2 regions of the Wansuia hejianensis genome follow, and region 1 is predicted to be linked to the other one. Evidence: riboswitches for the same ligand, from Rfam matches in the RefSeq annotation. Region 1 holds a riboswitch; the other holds the start of a gene.
The links. A riboswitch is a leader RNA that binds a small molecule or an ion and turns the genes downstream of it on or off. The one in region 1 is predicted to bind ZMP and ZTP.
Positions count from the first base shown of each region.

Region 2: another riboswitch for ZMP and ZTP. It lies ahead of H9Q79_RS16685 (IMP cyclohydrolase); the one in region 1 lies ahead of H9Q79_RS15250 (formate--tetrahydrofolate ligase).

Region 1 covers NZ_CP060635.1:3,326,022-3,335,243, forward strand. The annotation lists gene H9Q79_RS15245 (DMT family transporter) at 1-814, opposite strand, end outside; gene H9Q79_RS15250 (formate--tetrahydrofolate ligase) at 906-2,594, opposite strand; ZMP/ZTP riboswitch at 2,730-2,814, opposite strand; gene H9Q79_RS15255 (BMP family lipoprotein) at 3,023-4,111, shown strand; gene H9Q79_RS15260 (C40 family peptidase) at 4,330-5,661, shown strand; gene bioB (biotin synthase BioB) at 5,939-6,937, shown strand; gene H9Q79_RS15270 (biotin transporter BioY) at 6,930-7,493, shown strand; gene H9Q79_RS15275 (EAL domain-containing protein) at 7,524-8,153, opposite strand; gene H9Q79_RS15280 (hypothetical protein) at 8,150-8,362, opposite strand; gene H9Q79_RS15290 (IS110 family RNA-guided transposase) at 8,793-9,222, opposite strand, start outside.
Region 2 covers NZ_CP060635.1:3,635,356-3,644,577, reverse strand. The annotation lists gene H9Q79_RS16695 (helix-turn-helix domain-containing protein) at 149-1,006, shown strand; gene H9Q79_RS16690 (phosphoribosylaminoimidazolecarboxamide formyltransferase) at 1,110-2,288, opposite strand; gene H9Q79_RS16685 (IMP cyclohydrolase) at 2,301-3,014, opposite strand; ZMP/ZTP riboswitch at 3,075-3,153, opposite strand; gene H9Q79_RS16680 (Gfo/Idh/MocA family protein) at 3,328-4,305, shown strand; gene H9Q79_RS16675 (SDR family NAD(P)-dependent oxidoreductase) at 4,341-5,132, shown strand; gene H9Q79_RS16670 (SDR family NAD(P)-dependent oxidoreductase) at 5,144-5,950, shown strand; gene H9Q79_RS16665 (sialidase family protein) at 6,069-7,187, opposite strand; gene H9Q79_RS16660 (hypothetical protein) at 7,261-9,099, opposite strand; gene glyA (serine hydroxymethyltransferase) at 9,177-9,222, opposite strand, start outside.

The sequences.
Region 1 (9,222 bases):
GGAGAACTCCGATGACTGGATTCATGAAGCCGAATATGGAAATCCGGCTGACTGGATTATGTTTCAGGAGAATTCCCCACAGGCTGTATGCGACAGCGGAAATGAGCGCCATATAGATCAGCAGCAGGACAGAAGCCGGGGTGAATGCTGTCAGCCTGCCTCCCATGAAGGCTCCGCACAGGGACAGGATGAGTCCGCCCAGCAGGAACTGGCAGCCGCTTAACACGACAGGATTTTCGTGTTGGGAGTATTTCTTAATCAGTGCGGATGAAAAAGCGTAGGAGATGGTGGAGAGCAATATGAAGCCTTCTCCGTTCAGGCTCAGATTGAGATCCATAGAGCCTCCGGCCAGGTTGATGACGACAACTCCGGCGAAGCCGATGAGACAGCCGAGTACCTTACGGACAGTCAGAGTCTCATACCGGAAGATGAGGCTGGCAATCAGAATGGCGAAGAAGGAGCTGGAGGCCTCTATAATAGAAGATTTCACGCCGGTGGTATGAGCCAGGCCGATATAAAAGAAGAAATACTGGATGACTGTCTGAACCATGGAAAGTACTGCGATAGGCTTCAGGGAATCCTTTCCGGGACGCAGGATTTTTCTGGATGCGATGCTTCCGATGAGCAGGGTCAGGATTCCGGCCAGGGTGAAACGGATGCCGGCAAAGAGAATCTGACTGGCTGTGTCCCCGGATGAGATCTGGAAAAGCCGGTATCCGATCTTTATACAGGGAAATGCACTTCCCCAGAGAAAACAGCAGATGAAGGTCAGCAGACAGACAACAGGTGCTTTCGTTAAGATTTTTTCTTTCATGACGAATATCCCCCTCAGATGAAAATGGAGACAAGGCAGCGGGGCTGCATTGTCTCCCATGGATTATAAACGTTTTTTTATTAAAAGACAACTAGAACAGGCCTGAAATCTTCCCGTTCTCATCCACGTCGATCCGCTCGGCAGCCGGCCTCTTAGGCAGCCCCGGCATGGTCATGATATCTCCTGTCAACGCTACAATGAACCCTGCTCCCGCTGATATCTTCAGGTTCCGCACCGTCACCTCGAAGTCTGTGGGCGCTCCCAGCTTCTTCTCGTCGTCTGTCAGGCTGTACTGGGTTTTGGCCACACAGATCGGGCAGCTGCCGTAGCCCAGGGCTTCCAGCTGGGCCGCCTGCTTCTTCGCGTTGGCTGTCAGCACCGCGCACTTCCCTCCGTATACCTTCTGTACAATCTGGTTCAGCTTGTCTTCGATGCTCCCCTCCAGTCCATAGGAGAAGCTGAAGCCGGAATTGTCCTCGTCACACAGGCGCACGACTTCTTCCGCCAGCTTCACGCCGCCTTCGCTTCCCTTGGCCCATACCTCCGACAGCGCTACGTTCACGCCCAGCTCCCGGCACTTGCTCTCCACCAGGTCCAGCTCTGCCTTCGTATCCGTCGGAAATGCATTGACCGCCACCACGCAGGGCAGATGGTACACGTTCCGGATGTTGCTCACGTGCTTCAGCAGGTTCGGGAGGCCCTTCTCCAGCGCTTCCAGGTTCTCATTGTTCAGGTCTGCCTTTGCCACGCCTCCGTTGTATTTCAGCGCGCGGACAGTTGCCACGATCACCACCGCATTGGGCTTCAGGCCCGCCATCCGGCACTTGATGTCCAGGAACTTCTCCGCGCCCAGATCCGCGCCGAAGCCGGCCTCTGTGATGCAGTAATCCCCCAGCTTCATCGCCATCCTGGTCGCCGTGACAGAATTGCAGCCGTGGGCGATGTTGGCGAAGGGGCCGCCGTGCACCACTGCCGGAACATGCTCCAGGGTCTGCACCAGGTTCGGCTTCAGGGCGTCCTTCAGAAGGGCGCACATCGCTCCTTCCGCATGCAGGTCTCCTGCCGTAACCGGCTGCTGCTCGGAGGGCTTGCCGTAGGTGTAACCGATCACCAGACGCGCCAGCCTCGCCTTCAGGTCCGTGATGTCGTTGGCCAGGCAGAGTACCGCCATGATCTCAGACGCAACGGTGATATCATAGCCGTCTTCCCTGGGAGTCCCGTTGGTGCGGCCGCCCAGCCCGTCAATCACATTCCGGAGCTGGCGGTCGTTCATGTCCACGCATCTTCTCCAGGTGATCTTCCGGGGATCGATGTTCAGCTCGTTGCCCTGGAAGATATGGTTGTCGATCATGGCCGCCAGCAGGTTGTTGGCAGCACCGATGGCGTGGAAATCACCGGTAAAATGCAGGTTGATGTCCTCCATGGGGACTACCTGGGCATAGCCGCCGCCGGCAGCGCCGCCCTTTACGCCAAAGACCGGTCCGAGGGAGGGCTCTCTGAGAGCCACCACCACATGTTTCCCGATCCGCTGAAGGGCGTCTGCCAGGCCGACCGTTGTAGTGGTCTTGCCCTCGCCTGCGGGCGTGGGGTTGATGGCGGTGACGAGAACCAGCTTGCCGTCCGGAGCGTCTGATTCTTTTAATAAGTTGTAATCAATTTTTGCTTTGTACCTTCCGTACTGTTCCAGGTATTTCTCATCGATACCTGCCTTTTCCGCGATCTTGACGATCGGCTCCATCGTGCATTCCTGCGCGATTTCAATGTCTGATTTGTAAGTCATAATTTCAATCTCCTTTCTGCTGTCCACAGCAGGGGCCGGGGTTCCAGGCGCTTCTGCCTACGTCTGTTTGCTGGTTGCAGTGAGCGGAAAAACACGACAACAGTTATACAAAAAGGGCAGCATTTGTGCTAATACAAATGCTGCCCAGACGGTCGGCTAAACGCGGGTTCTGATTCCCTGTGGTTCTCATCCACATATCCGTCAGTACACAGAACACCCTATTTAATTGATGAATTAAGTATAGCACCAGATAATAAAAAATGCAATCAGATTTTTATAAAAAAGAGAGTTTGCGGGCGGCGGACAAGAATTTAAAAAAATAACGGAAGAAGGCTTTTCAGAATCAGAATAAGCCGCTATACTGTTAAGTGATGGCAGTGGGGAGAATAACGGGCGGCAGTCAGCGGTTGCCCATCAAAGGAAAATAGATGATGAATTATAGAATAGGAAGAAACACGAAATGCCTGATTGCAGCTGCCTGTGTTCTGAGCCTGGTGTTGGGAGGCTGTGGCGGCGGTCAGGAGGAATGGAAGATTGCGGTGATTACAGATGGCGCCGGCGTTGAAGAGACAGGAATCTATCAGGCAGTCTGGCAGGGGGTGGAGCAGTTTGCTGGAGAATCCTCAGACTCCGCAGAAGCTTACGTCCCGGGTGGAAAGGATCTGGCGTCTTATGAGAAGACCATGGCGGATGCAGTTACTGACGGAGCTAATGTAATTGTGTGTACGGGTGAGGCTTTTGAACATGCTGTTTATGACATGCAGCGGATGGAAAGGGACGTGCGCTTTATACTGCTGAACGGGACTCCAAGAGAAGAAGACGGGCCTGAGAAAATAAGAGGGAACACCTCCAGCGTGATGCTGGCTAAAGAGCAGGCAGGCTTTCTGGCCGGTTATGCGGCGGTAAAGGAAGGATACGTAAGCCTAGGCTTTCTGGGAGGCGTGAAGAGTGAAGAAAATATCAGATATGGGTCTGGATATCTCCAGGGGATTGACCAGGCAGCGGAAGAGATGGGGCTCTCCCCAGAGCAGGTAACGGTACGTTTTCGTTTTTTGGATGGCAATTCCATCAGCCCTTCTCTGATGCAGACTGTGAAAGAGTGGTATCAGCAGGGCTGCCAGGTGGTTTACGCCTGTGACAGCGGACCGGAGCTGCTGGCCCGGGAGAGCGCAGAAGCATATGGCGGCAAGGTGATTGATACCAGAATGGATGAAAGCCCTCAGTCCGCCAGTGTTTTAACGTCTGCAGGAATGGATTACCGGCAGGCGGCCTACCATTCGCTGAAGCTGCTGGAAGAGGGAAAGCTTCCGGGCGGTGAGAAGACAGTCCTGGACGCTTCCTATGGCGGCGTAGGGCTTAGGATAGCCGGTTCCGGTTTTTCGGCGTTTACTAAGGAACAGTATAACACGGTAATACAGAAGCTGGCCAGCGGTGAAATTAAGGTATCAAAACAGGATGTAACGCAAAATCTTAACAAATTTGAAATAAATCACAGTACAGTCAATATAGAAAGTTAGCAAGCTGAGGAAAGAGAAGAAAATCAGATGTTGTCGAATGCTGTTTTTCCTTGTAGAATGGGCAGGTTTTAGGGTTCATGATTTGTTTACAATTAAATAACAATTAACACTTGCATCAAAGTGCGAATTATGTTAATATGTAGAAAGATTGAAAAAAGTATTTCATAATTATTACAGATGATAGCATAAATGAGACAAATGATTTAGGAGAATGATTCATGAAGAAGAAGAAAGTTCTTGTACTGGGATTGGCCATAATGCTTGGCAGTGCACAGATGCTTACCGTTAGTGCAGATACCATAGAAGAAGTCCAGCAGCAGCAGCAGCAGACCGAAGGACAGCTGAGTCAGATTGAGGATTCTATCAATGATCTGGAAGATCAGAAAGAACAGATAACCGGTGAAATCGACAGCCTGGACGGGCAGCTGATCACAACGATCGCTTCTATTAATTCTCTGACTGATCAGATCAGTGATAAGGAAGTTCAGCTGGAGCAGACTGCAGCGGATCTGGAAGAAGCAGAAGCGGACAAACAAGAACAATACGAAGCAATGAAGAAGAGAATTCAGTATCTGTACGAGAAGGGCGGGAATGCCGGATGGGCGACAATCCTTCTGGAAGAGAAAGATATCACAGAGTTGCTGAATCAGGCGGAATATACGCAGAAGATGTATGAATACGACAGGAATTGCCTGGAGAACTATGCAGCGGTGGTCACTCAGGTCAGCGATCTCCAGTCTCAGCTGGAAGGTGAGAAATCAGAGCTTGAGACCATGAAATCTGAGCAGGAAGGCCAGCAGGCATATCTGGAGCAGATGCTGGAGGAAAAGAGAGCAACTTCCGCAGATTACGATGCGCAGCTGGCAGATGCCAATGCGAAGGCGGCAGAATATCAGCAGTTGATTGAGCAACAGAATGCTGAGATCCAGAAGCTGATTGAGGAACAGGAACGCCAGCGTAAGGCGGCAGAGGAAGCAGCGAGACAGCAGGCGGAGGCAGAAGAAGCAGCGAGACAGCAGGCTGCTCAGCAGAATAACCAGAATAATCAGTCGAATAACACCACGCCGAGCAATAATGGCGGCGGAAGCAACGGCGGCAGCAGTAATGACGGCGGCGGAAGCAATGGTGGTGGAAGCAGTAATGATGATACATATGTTCCGGATAACGGCGGAAGCAGCGGCGGATCTTCCTCCAATACAGGAAGCGCGACGGGACAAGCTATTGTAGACTATGCTCTGCAATTTGTAGGTAATCCATATGTCTGGGGCGGCAACAGCCTTACGAACGGAACTGACTGTTCAGGATTTGTTCATCTGGTATATGCGCATTTCGGGTACAGTGTATCCAGACAGTCGGCAGCTCTTCGCAGCGACGGATATGGAGTATCCTATGCGGAAGCACAGCCGGGAGACATCATCTGCTACGACGGACATGTGGCGATTTACATGGGCGGCGGCGCGATTGTACACGCAAGTGATGAGAAATCTGGAATTAAAGTCAGCTACAATGCAGCATACAGACCCATTCTTGCTGTGAGACGGATCGTATAACAGAAGAGTAACAGGACAGGCCTTGCACTATGCAAATAGTGTAAGGCCATTTTTTATATCATAGGAAAATGTGTCCTATGGCCGCTGGGGCGACCGCGCTCCGGCGCGAGAGTCCGGCTTGCCGGACTCTTTGTACTTGGATCGAAAGGATTCCGCTTCGTTTTGGCTGACTCTGCCGAACAAAATACAATAGATTGTCACCTATATTTATAAATATGGTTGACAATCTATAGGCTAGTAACTATAATGGCATCAGGATGCTTCTAAAGGAGATATTATGAAAAAACTGGCAGAGGAAATTATAAGAGGAAGAAGGCTTTCACAGCAGGATGATCTTTCTGTATTTGAATATGCTAAGTTGGGGGAGTTGGCGGAAGGTGCGGACAGAATAAGGGAATCCCTTTGTGGAAGAAATGTGGATTTGTGTACCATTATCAATGGCAGATCCGGCCGGTGCAGCGAGGACTGCAGGTTTTGCGCCCAGTCGGCGTTTCATCAAACAGGCTGTGAGAAATACGAGATGCTGGATGAGGAGACGATTCTGCGTGACTGTAAGGCCCGGGAGGCGGCGGGGGTCCAGGCATATTCCATTGTGACGGCCGGGAGATCCGTGGAAGGGGAGGAGCTGGAACGTCTGGTGAGGATATATAAACGGCTGCGCAGGGAATGCAAGATACGGCTCTGCGCCTCTCATGGGTTGTTGGGAGCGGAGGCTCTCAGACGGCTGAAGGGTGCCGGGGTGGAGAGATATCATGCGAATATCGAGACTTCGGAACGGAATTTCCCCAGTATCTGTACGACACATTCTTACAGGGATAAGCTGCGGGTGATTCAGATGGCCCGTGAGGCGGGGCTGGAGGTGTGCTCCGGGGGAATTATAGGCTTGGGTGAGTTATGGCAGGACCGTGTGGATATGGCAGCTGCTCTGGCGGGGCAGGGGGTCTCTTCCATTCCCATTAATGTTCTGATGCCGATTAAGGGGACGCCGCTGGGCAGCCAGGTTCCGTTGGAAGAGGATGAGATTATACGGACTGTGGCGATGTTCCGGTATCTGAACCCAGCCGCTTACATACGAATAGCAGCCGGCCGGGCATATTTCAGGGATGGAGGGCGAAGGCTGTTCCGGTCTGGAGTGAATGCGGCGATCACAGGCGATATGCTGACTACTACCGGTACGAATACCGCACAGGACATGAAGATGCTCGCAGAAATGGGATTCAGGGCCGGAGGAAGGCCGGCGAAGCCCGGACAGGAGGTTAGGATGCAGAATGAGTGAAACAACGGTGAAACGAGGGCGGAGGTTATCTGTTAAGCAAATTACGTTGATGGGAATGATGGCGGCGGTCATCTGTGTATTGGCTCCATTTTCAGTACCGATTGGGCCGGTGCCGATTTCCCTGACGAATCTGGCGATTTATTTCGCCCTGTATCTGTTGGGAATGGTGCAGGGGACTGTGAGCTATGTGATCTATCTGTTGATCGGGCTGATCGGAATTCCTGTGTTTTCAGGTTTTACCAGCGGTCCGGAAAAACTGTTCGGCCCCACTGGAGGTTATCTGATTGGTTTTATTCCCATGGCTGTTATAGCCGGATATCTGATTGACAGACACAGGAGTAACCGGATGATTTGCCTGGGGGGCATGTTTCTGGGAACAGTTGTCTGCTATGGTTTCGGGACACTGTGGCTTACCCGCCAGTCTGGTCTGGATCTCCGTGCATCACTGTTTGCGGGGGTAATACCCTTCATTCCCGGAGATCTGATTAAAATGCTGCTGGCCATGGCATTCGGGCCGCAGATCAGGAGACGGCTGAAAAAGGTATCAGGAAATTGAGAGTATAAATGGAGAGAGCGGTATCTGTTGTCAGAAACCGCTCTCTCTCCATTTCTCAAAATCTGGTATGGGCAGGGGCTTTGAGAAATAATAACCCTGAACCATTTCACAGTTGGCATTATGGAGTATATCAATCTGCAATTGGGTCTCAATACCCTCTGCCACCACATGAATACCCAGATTTTCGGCCAGCCGGATAAATCCGGAAATGATTTTCTGAGCCTTGGCATTGGTGATATCACTGAAAAACTGACGGTCCAGCTTGATTGTATCCACATCGAAATCCTTCAGCAGCGCCAGGGCGGAATAGCCGACCCCGAAGCCGTCGAGTGAGCATCCAAAGCCACATCTGTGCATCTCTGTTATGGAATTCTTGACCAGCTCCCGCTGAGGAGTGTCAAAAAATATAGATTCTGTAAGCTCTATTTCTATCAGGCCATCGGGGATATCGTATTTTTCTTTTAATACTGAAAAGTCTCTGAGAAAGTTCAGGTTCTTGAAATGTACCCGGGAGAGATTCACGGAAATCGGAATCAGCTCTTTTTTCTCCTGAATGCATTGATTCAGATAGATACACACTTTTTCAAAGACATAGATATCCAGAAGGCAGATGTTACCGTTCTGCTCAAACAGAGGGATAAAATCCGACGGGAATATCACTTCTCTTTGGGGATGTATCCACCGGAGCAGAGTGAGTCGGCGTTCTGCTGTCTGCAGGCTGTACGGACCCTGTCCTGGGCAATCGTTACGTCCAGCGCGGGATCGTCAACCAGATAGATTCCCTGGTGGAAGGCGAGGTTATATTCTATATCGGTATAGTCATTATAAGAATTCCAGTAATTCTTCCAGGCTGGCTTAGCCTTTTTCATGATAATCTCCCTTATTGATTATAAAAATCATATCAGCAATAGGATGCAACTGATGATCTGTGTACGTATGCATATAGGTTCTTGCTTTTTCATGGGGTGGCAGTATAATAATGACAATAGTATATTGTTTGGAAGTTACGTTATTAAAGAAAAACAGACTTTATTTAATTATCTATATGAAAGCTTAAAGGAACAGACATTAACGGGGCGCCTGCAGTATGGGGAAAAGATTCCTTCTATGAACAGCCTCTGTGAATTCTACCACTTGGGAATATGCATTGTAAAGAATGTAATGCGTGCATTAAAATTAGCCTGCAAATAAAAAGTCAAGGCTAAATTGAAAGAACATTGAAAATTTTATACAGGTTCAAAATTAGGTATCAAAATAAGACCACCACACCAGTGCTGGCCTGAAAATAGTAGTGGATATTTAGGATTCTGGAAGAGATGAAAGATATTCTTTCACTCGACCATAGTAGATTCTTAGAAACTTATTGGCACCCGCTGTCATGTAGACATAGTAAGGTTTACCTTGAGCACGTTTTTTGTCCAAGAACTGATATACAGGGTCAGCCTGTGGTCTTGTTTTAATTAAAACGTCCATTACTTGAAATAAGGTTTTCCTGAGGTCAGAAGAACCACGCTTTGAAGTTGGAACACTTTTTTGTTCATAAGTGCCGGACTCATTCACGCCGGGATCTACACCGGCAAATGCAGTAATAGCGCCTTTATGAGTAAACCGGGAAACATCGCCAATCTCAGCCATGAGCTGAGGACCAAGTGAAGGTCCAACCCCTTTCATAGCCATAACGATAGGATATTCGGGGAGTTTCGATGCGGTTTCATTCATTAAGGTACGC
Region 2 (9,222 bases), 310 kb from region 1:
ACTCTATTGCGCCCGCGGAAACAATAATTAGAACAGACGGATATGCCTTTTTTTTGTCCCTTTTGGACTATCCAGCAATCCCCTTTTTGACAATTAGCAGAAAGAGCGCTATACTTTAAAAAAAGCGGATTAAGGAGGAGCTTGATTTATGGAACGTGTTGAACTGGATATCCGATATGAAAATTCACATTTTACAATTCTATGTAAAAATTCCCCTACAGACGCCCCCGCTTCTTATGTGCAATATCTGCATACCCACCGGCTGAGTGAGCTTCACGGCATTATTTCCGGACAGGGAATTCTACATACAAATAACGGGCAGCATTTGTTAAAGCCTGGCGACTGTCTGCTCATAGGCCCATTTGTTCCCCATTATTTCAGCCTGGACCCGGGAAGCACGCTGGTGCGTCTGGAAGCGTATATCCGAGCAGACGGCAGCGATCCGGCAGATCTGTACTCATCGATCATCAACCGGTCGGATGTGCGCATCTGGTCCCTGGATGATGCCGCCTTTTCCTATTTCCGCCAGGCAGTCGAAGAGCTGTCTGCATGCCGGGCCGGATATCTGGAAGCAGCTTCCGCCTACCTGACTCTGCTTCTTACAGAGCTGCTGCGGCAGAATAATTCCTACCTCTCCTCATCGGACCAGAAGGAAAGCAAATCCACGCTGGAATTCCAGATTGCAGCACAGATCGATGTGTTCTTCTCAGAAAATTACAATCAGCCGGTGACGATTGATGACCTTTCAGAATATCTAAATGTCAGTTCCAGACAAGCCCAGAGGCTGGTATACCGATACTGCGGCACCACCTTCCGCCAGAAAATCATTTTTATCCGCATGGAATTTGCCAAACGGTATCTGGAAGAGACAAAGCTTCCCATCGCACAGATTTCAGAGCTTATCGGGTATGAATATCCCAGCAGCTTCTGCAAAGCCTTTTACAAACAGCTGGGCCTGACCCCGGACAGTTACCGCAGACAGGTTCACGAGAGTATAAACGCATAATCAAGAGGCTGCTGCAAAATATATCCTTCCTGCAAGAACTACACTTGCAGGAATTCATATTTTGCGGCAGCCTCTTTTCAATCATCCGGCTTCCCGGTAAGAATCAGTGATGGAACAGACGGATTCCTGTGAAGGCCATTGCCATTCCATATTTATTGCAGCATTCGATCACTGCATCATCACGCACGGAACCTCCTGGCTCTGCTACGTACTGCACACCGCTCTTATGCGCTCTTTCGATATTGTCGGAGAAGGGGAAGAAGGCGTCTGAACCAAGTGTCACGCCTGTCATCTGATCCAGCCAGGCACGTTTTTCCTCTCTCGTGAAAACCTCTGGCTTCTCCTTGAAGATCTTCTGCCATGCGCCGTCAGCCAGAACATCCATGTACTCCTCGCCGATATAAACATCAATCGCGTTATCCCTGTCCGCACGGCGGATGCCGTCTACGAAGGGCAGGTTCAGCACCTTCGGGCACTGGCGCAGCCACCAGTTGTCGGCCTTCTGCCCGGCAAGGCGGGTACAGTGAACCCTTGACTGCTGTCCGGCGCCAACGCCGATCGCCTGTCCATCTTTGACAAAGCAGACAGAATTAGACTGAGTATATTTCAGGGTAATCAGGGAGATCTTCAGATCTCTCAGCGCTTCCGCAGGAATGTCTTTCTTCTCTGTCACTACATTGGACAGGAACGCATCATCAATCACCAGTTCCTGCCTGCCCTGCTCAAAGGTAACGCCAAACACTTCTTTGTGTTCCAGAGGCGCGGGCACATAATTCTCATCGATCTGGATTACACAATAATTGCCGTTTTTCTTGCTTTTGAGAATCTCTAATGCTTCATCGGTATATCCAGGCGCGATCACTCCGTCCGAAACCTCTCTTTTAATCAGAGAAGCCGTGTCTTTATCACATATATCTGACAGAGAAACAAAATCACCAAAGGAAGACATCCTGTCAGCGCCTCTTGCTCTCGCATAGGCACATGCCAGCGGTGAAAGCTCGCCCATATCATCCACCCAGTAAATCTTCTTCAGAACATCGCTCATGGGAAGGCCTACGGCGGCTCCTGCAGGAGACACATGCTTAAAGGAGGTCGCCGCCGGAAGTCCTGTGGCTTTCTCCAATTCACGCACCAGCTGCCAGCCGTTGAACGCATCCAGAAAATTGATATATCCGGGCCGTCCGGAGAGCACCTGAATGGGCAAGTCGCCGCCGTCCGCCACATAGATCCGGGACGGCTTCTGGTTGGGGTTACATCCATATTTTAATTCCAGTTCCTTCATGAAAATTCCTCCTCAGCAATTTTTATTAACAATTTTAGTCTCATATTTACCGGTTGCAATATCGATATAGCGGACGAATAGGGATACTTTGTTGTCCTCATTCAGGCTGTCCCACAGCATATCTGTAAAAGCGCCGATCTCATCAGGAATGGCCACCAGCTTCGGCTCGCCCTCAAAGCTCGGCAGCGGGTTACCGTCATGCATATAGGTATGGATAAAATGCCCTTCCCCGGCCACACACTCATTATATGCAAAAGTAAAGCGGTTGCACTGTGCCGGATTACCGTTGTTGCTCTTCAGAATCGAAAGGGCATAGCTGAAGGTTCCGTTCTCCACATGCAAAATGCCGGAAATCCTCGGCGTATAATTGGGAGCGTCAGGCTCAAATTCACGGATGCGCAGAGACTGTTCAAAGGTCAGCTGTTTGTCCATTCCCTCATAAATCGTATCCGTCTGATCCCCATTCGTCACAATTGTCTTATTGCCCAAAACGCGCACCGGCGCATAAATGATCAGGCTCGGGTCTGTCAGCTTCGAGGGGTCAAATGCCTGCGTGCGGATGCCCTCGCCATCTTCCACAAACACACGGTTTCTGCTGTTTTCACTTCTGCCCATGATAAAATAAGCAGTTACGGCTGATTTCCCATCCCCGGACCGTCCGATCACGATACCTCTTCCGGGATAAGAATTACTCTTCAGATCCTGTTCCAGTGATAACATTTCCATGAACTCTTCTCCTTTTCTCACTTGTTAACGGGTTTAAAAAAAGACCATACACACTCCAAGCAGATATGCCCAGACGGTCGGCCTCAAATCATTATACTTCCTGTGGTCAATTCCACTTCCGTCAGTCGTATAATTCAATTTTACCTTAACATCTTCCTCCAAAAATGTCAACAAGATTTTCCTTTTATCTCATCGTCCTATCCGGACAAAAGCCGCCGATTTATGTCTGAAAAGCATATTGACTTCATCTTTGTATCCTGTATAGTGAGAGTAGGATATTATTCCGGAAAATATAAGAAAACGAGGTGTCACTATGTCCAATCAATTTCCACTCGGAGACAAAGAACTGAAAATCGGTATCCTCGGCATGTCTGAGGGCAACGCGCATCCCTTCTCCTGGAGCGCCATGTACAACAATTACAACAAAGAAGAAATGGACAAATGGACGAGGGAGCTGTATCCCACAATTCCTGCATATCTGGGCAAGCAGCCGTCTGAGACTCTGGCGATCCCGGGCGCTCACATCACTCACATCTGCTTTACAGGCTATGCCGACAGGAAGATGGCTGAGAACTGCGCGCGCGCTTCACTCATTCCCAATGTGGTGGATAAGCCGGAAGACATGATCGGCGAAGTCGATGCCGTTATCTGTGCCACCGATATCGGCGCTGAGCACATCGAGCGCTGCCGTCCTTTCCTGGAAGCAGGGCTGCCCATGTTCATCGATAAACCTCTGGTTGATAATGAAGAAGATCTGAAGACATTTGTAAAATGGCGTGATGAGGGAGCACATTTCATATCTTCCTCCTCCATGCGCTACAGCAAGGCTATGGAGCCCTTCTATGAGAACCACTACGAGTTCGGCAAGCTCCGCTACATCTGCAGCCCCATGGCCAAAAAATGGGAAACCTACGGAATTCACGCGGTTGAAGGCATGTTTAACCTGCTGGGACGGGGATTCGATTCCGTGCAGAACACCGGAACCTATGAGAGCACCATGGTCCATCTCCACCACGAGAGTGGCTGTTATGTGGACATTCCCATGGGAATCGGTATGGCCGGACTTGGAATCATGATTCTGGGTGAAGGCGGCTCCACCTTGGTCAAGGATGGCGACTCCTATTACGCATTCAAGAAACAGATGGACAACTTTGTGCACTATCTGCGCACCGGGGAAGAACCTTGCCCGTTCGAGGATACAATCGAGATGATGAAGATTATCATCGCCGGAATCCGCAGCCGTGAAGAAGGCGGAAGAAAAGTAATGCTTTCTGAAATCAAAGAACGGTAAACCTCAGACCCCGGACGAAAATCAGGAGATAAATTATGAATATTCTTGACAAATTTTCACTGGCCGGTAAGCACGCTCTTGTGACTTATCCGGAATATACTTACGGCACAGAGATCGCTGCCGGACTGGCCGCTGCAGGCGCAGCCGTCTATCTGGCAGGCCCGGATCAGGAAGCCCTTGACCAGGCGGCGGCAGACATGCAGGCTGCAGGCGTTTCCGCTGCCGGCACCTTTATCTACTCTCAGGAGACAGAGGCTGCCGCTGCCGCGCTGGCTGCGTCAGTAAAAGCCGCCCTTCCTTCTCTGGACATCTTCGTGGACAACAGCTCCGGCCTTCAGCTGGAGGGGTGGAGCCATTCTTTTGAGGAGATTTACAATAATCTGCGCATCACACAGATGGGCATGATGCTGACAGTCAAGCATTTGGGAGAAATCATGGCAGAGCAGGGGCACGGTTCGATGATTTTTGTGTCCGACTATGCGGCTCTGGTAGGCTGTGATCCTCAGAACTACAAAGACTGCCCGGAATATGCCCCAAAGGATTTTTCAGTAGATTACTGCTTTGTCAAGGGCAGCTATGTCAATTACGCAAGGCAGGCCGCCGGTTACCTGGGCGCTCATAACTGCCGCTGCAACTGTATCGCCTATGGCCCGCTGGCAGGCACCAAGCCTGAGGCGTTTGAAAAAGCCTTTATTCGTCACTCGCACATTAAACGTCTCGCCAACGGCGATGACGTTGCACAGGCAGCCGTTTTCTTCGCCTCTGACGCGTCGGAGTTCATCACGGGCACAACGCTGGCAGTGGACGGCGGCTACACGGCGAAATAGGAGGCGCATCTATGAATACATTTGATTTATTTTCTTTAAAAGGAAAGACGGCCCTGATCACCGGCGGCCGCGCCATGTACGGTAAGGGCGCGACGCTGGCTCTGGCAGACGCCGGCGCAGATATCTATCTGGCCAGCCACTCCATCGAATCCGCACAGGAATTCGTCGAAGAGCTGAAACGCGAAAAGGGCGTAAAGGTAGAAGCTATCCCCTTCGAGCAGGGTGACATCGACAGCATCCGCAATCTGGTGGATACCGTCATACAGAAAGCCGGACGCATAGACGTATTCATCAACTGCAGCCGCATTCTTCCCCAGGGGGACGGCGGTGTCGGCTGGTTTCAGGATGAGAAGCAGATGGACGAAGGCGTCCGTGTCAACACCGCGGCATCCCTTTACATGACCACCCTGGTAGGCGATCAGATGATCCGGCAGCACAGCGGTTCTATTGTCACCTTCGGTTCCATGATGGGCCTGATCGGCGTGGAGGAGCATAATTACGACGGCAATCCCGGCATGGCTGCCGGAACCTTCGGCCACATTTATGCCGTGGACAAATCAGGTGTTTCCGCCTGGGTACGCCATGCCGCCAGTTATTACGGCCAGTACGGCGTCCGCATTAATGCGGTATGTCCCGGCGGCCTTCAGTCAGACCGCACCAATCCCGTCTTTGCAAAGGAGTACAGTAAGCACACTCAGCTGGGACGGCTGGCCAACGGAGACGACATCAAAGGTCCCATCGCATTCCTGGCCTCTGACGCATCTGCTTATCTGACAGGACTGAGCATACCGGTAGACGGCGGCTATACCTGCATCTGACACTTCCGGCAAATGATCTTATTAAAAACCTCCGAGCTGAAACCTCTTCAGACTCGGAGGTTTTTTCTCCGGCACCTCTCCGTGGAGGCTTCCAATTGGTCAATGAGGAATCCCAAAATTACAGTTCGATCCTGGTGGCCGCTATCTTGGCCTCCCCGTTCTCCTCAAACCAATGCGTCATCAGAAGCTCCTTTTCCGACAGCCGAACCGCGCTGGGCTGCCCGAATTTCAGATAAGCGAATACATCCGCGAACTTATCATTTTTCACCACCGGGACGCCCGGCTCCCAGAGCAGCTTCTTTTCTTCCGTTTTCCATTCCCCGTGTTCCAGCAATACCCGGCATCCGTAGATTCCAGGACGCTCTGTATCTCTTCTGCAGGCGTGCAGGGACAGAAGCTCGTTGCCGCCCAGGGCGCACACACTGGACGCCTGTCCCATAATTCCCGTGTCTCTGGGCTCTGAAAATGTCTTTCCGTTGTCATGTGATACCGTATAATGGTTCGTCATGCGGCGGCCGACCGCCGTATCTTCATTCCAGGCGATCACTACCAGATCCCCGCTCGCCTCCAGCTGGCACAAACGCTGCTCATAGCACAGTACCGTATGACCCGGAAAATCCATGCAGACAGTCTCGTCCTGCCAGCTCTTCCCCTGGTCGCTGCTGCGGAGAAGCCTGCCACAGTTCACTCCGGCCAGCCTTCCGTCCCAGCCGGGAAATCCGGTGATGGGAGTTACCCAATCCCCATCTTTTAGCACCGTAACAGGAGCCGATGCCTCCGTATGCCCGTTCCAGGCAGTGGGAATCACCGACGGCTCCGACCAGCTAACGCCGCTGTCCCGGCTTTCCGCCCAGAACACCTCGTCCTCCAGCAGGCCGCCTGTCTCCGGGTTGCCCAGGGGGCAGTCCGGGTCCTCCCTCCGGAACCGGTATCCCAGAACGATCAGACGCCCGTCTCCAACTCTGGTAATTTTAGCCACATCGCTCACCGGCACTCTCTCACGCTCCGCAGAAACCTGTCCCGAAAACATCCGGATCGGTTCAGACCACGTTCTCCCCCCGTCATTGGATCTGGCCAGATAACTGGTCTGGTCTACGCTCTCCATCGCCTGGCCGATTGCAAAGGCCGCCGCCAGTTCGCCGCCATCCAGAAGGCACAGATTGGGGAAATACGCTTTCCTGGCCTTCAGTTGGGGAAGCGGATTTTCATATATGATTGAACATTCGGATACTCTCATTGTAAAACCTCCCAATATAAAGAACGGAGGCTATTTTCTCCCAAAAGGGCACAGCCTCCGTCAATTAATTTACTTAATTATGCTTTTTCCGCTTGATAACCACGGTTGACAGAGTAATCAATACACCGCAGCCTGCCACGGCTAATACAATCCAAAAATCCATATGATTCTCATCACCTGTTTTCGCGTTAACCGCGCTGGCTGTCTTAGTTCCGCCGGCACCCGCTGCCTTCGTCGGAGTAACTGTACTCTCCGACCCTCCCGGGGTAATGACCGCTTTCTTTTCAAGGCCTTTGATAGCATTCTCTATTGCCGCCGCCATGGCGTCAACCTCTGACTGCCTGGAAACATCCATATCCCGGATTACGCCACTGACAGCAGCATCAACCGCTGAAAAATCTTTATAATCATTCTTATTCAGGGCTTCAGCCTTCTTTACCGCTTCATCCACCTTGCTGTAATCTGCCCGTTCCAGCATAGCGATCTCTTCTGTCCTTGTATGGCTGCTGTCATTCCTGCAGGTAAAAGTCTTCACACCCCCTGACGTGACCGTAGGTGCCGTTGTTATTACTCCCTCGTCCCAGTCATGGATCGCGTTAATCGCATTTCCGGTCACCTCAAACAGCGAATTACATCTGCTGCTGATTTCACCGTCATTTTTGAGAGCCGTTCCTTCCGTCTCCTTCACCGTCCCCAGGTTCTCAAGTACACCGGCATTCACAGAAACTGCCCCATTCAGCAACACCGTTCCGTGATTGATTAATTTACCGTTCAGAATCACTGCAGCAGCTTTCGACAGATCCAGCGTCACATTTTCCGAAATCATGACCTCTGAACCGGCCGGAATCGTCAGGGTCTGCCCTTCTGACAGCGCCTCATCCGCAGCTACCGTATAGATACCGCTCAGCACAACCATTTGATCCGAACTGTGTAAAATCTTTCCATTTACAGAAGTACCTTCCCCGCAGGTCACCGTACCGGCACCTGAAGCACGCAAAATCGCGGTTCCCACCTCTTCCCCGCTGAGCACTGCCCCGTTTTGGACAATGATATTTCCCGTATACTGATCCGGATAAGACGTAAAGGAATTAGCTCCATAGGACGTACCGGAAAAAGAAACACTGCCTCCGTCGATCACAATATCACTGTCTGCGCTGATGCCGCAGCTCAAAGTGCCTTCCGCCTGATAACCGGCATTGGATATCAGCGTCAGATTACAGTCTTTCAGTTCCGTTACATACTTTTTATCCAGATTGAGACCACGGATACAAGCTCTGGCCGGAGTACCAATCACCCCACTGGGACAGTCTGTGGAAATCGTACCGGTACAGGCAGTCAGATAAACCCCTCCGAACCGGCTGCTGAGCGCTGCGTTCGGAGCTGTGACATCCAGCTCAGTATCTGCGATAACCAGATTTTCATTATTCGCATGGAAGGCGTTAATGCCCGACACTGCTTTTATCTTGCTTCCGGAAATATTCATCCCGTCGTAACAGTTCAAAGTAACGCCGCTGGATGTTAAATCCATCTCGCAGTCAGTGATAGTGAGATAAAATTCGCTCATGATACACGCGATGGATCCGCTTCCGGGATCAGACGGCTCATTGACTGCCGTGAGCTTACAGTTCTCAATGCTGATATCACGCTCACTGTGGATCGCGTAATCCTTTCCGGTGATCGACAGCGACGGTCTGGAATCCGCATCTCCCACGCCTTCAATGTTCAGATACCACCACTTTTTATCAAAGCTTCCCCTGTAATCATATCCCAGAGACGCATTTTCTGTCTTTAAACCATCGCTTGTGGTGGCGCCAATCGCGTTCACACTGCCTGCCGCCAGTTCCAGATTCAGGTTGCAGTCTGCCACAATCGGCCCGCCGTTATAGCCGTCCAGCCTCAGTTTATGTATCATTTCCACTTCATTATTCCTGTTGGTAAACTCCTCTGAGCCGAGATACTGCCAGCCGGACGTTCCGCCCTTACTTCCTCTCACATCAACGGATATTTATCCGTCAGCGATTTCACATTTGCTTTC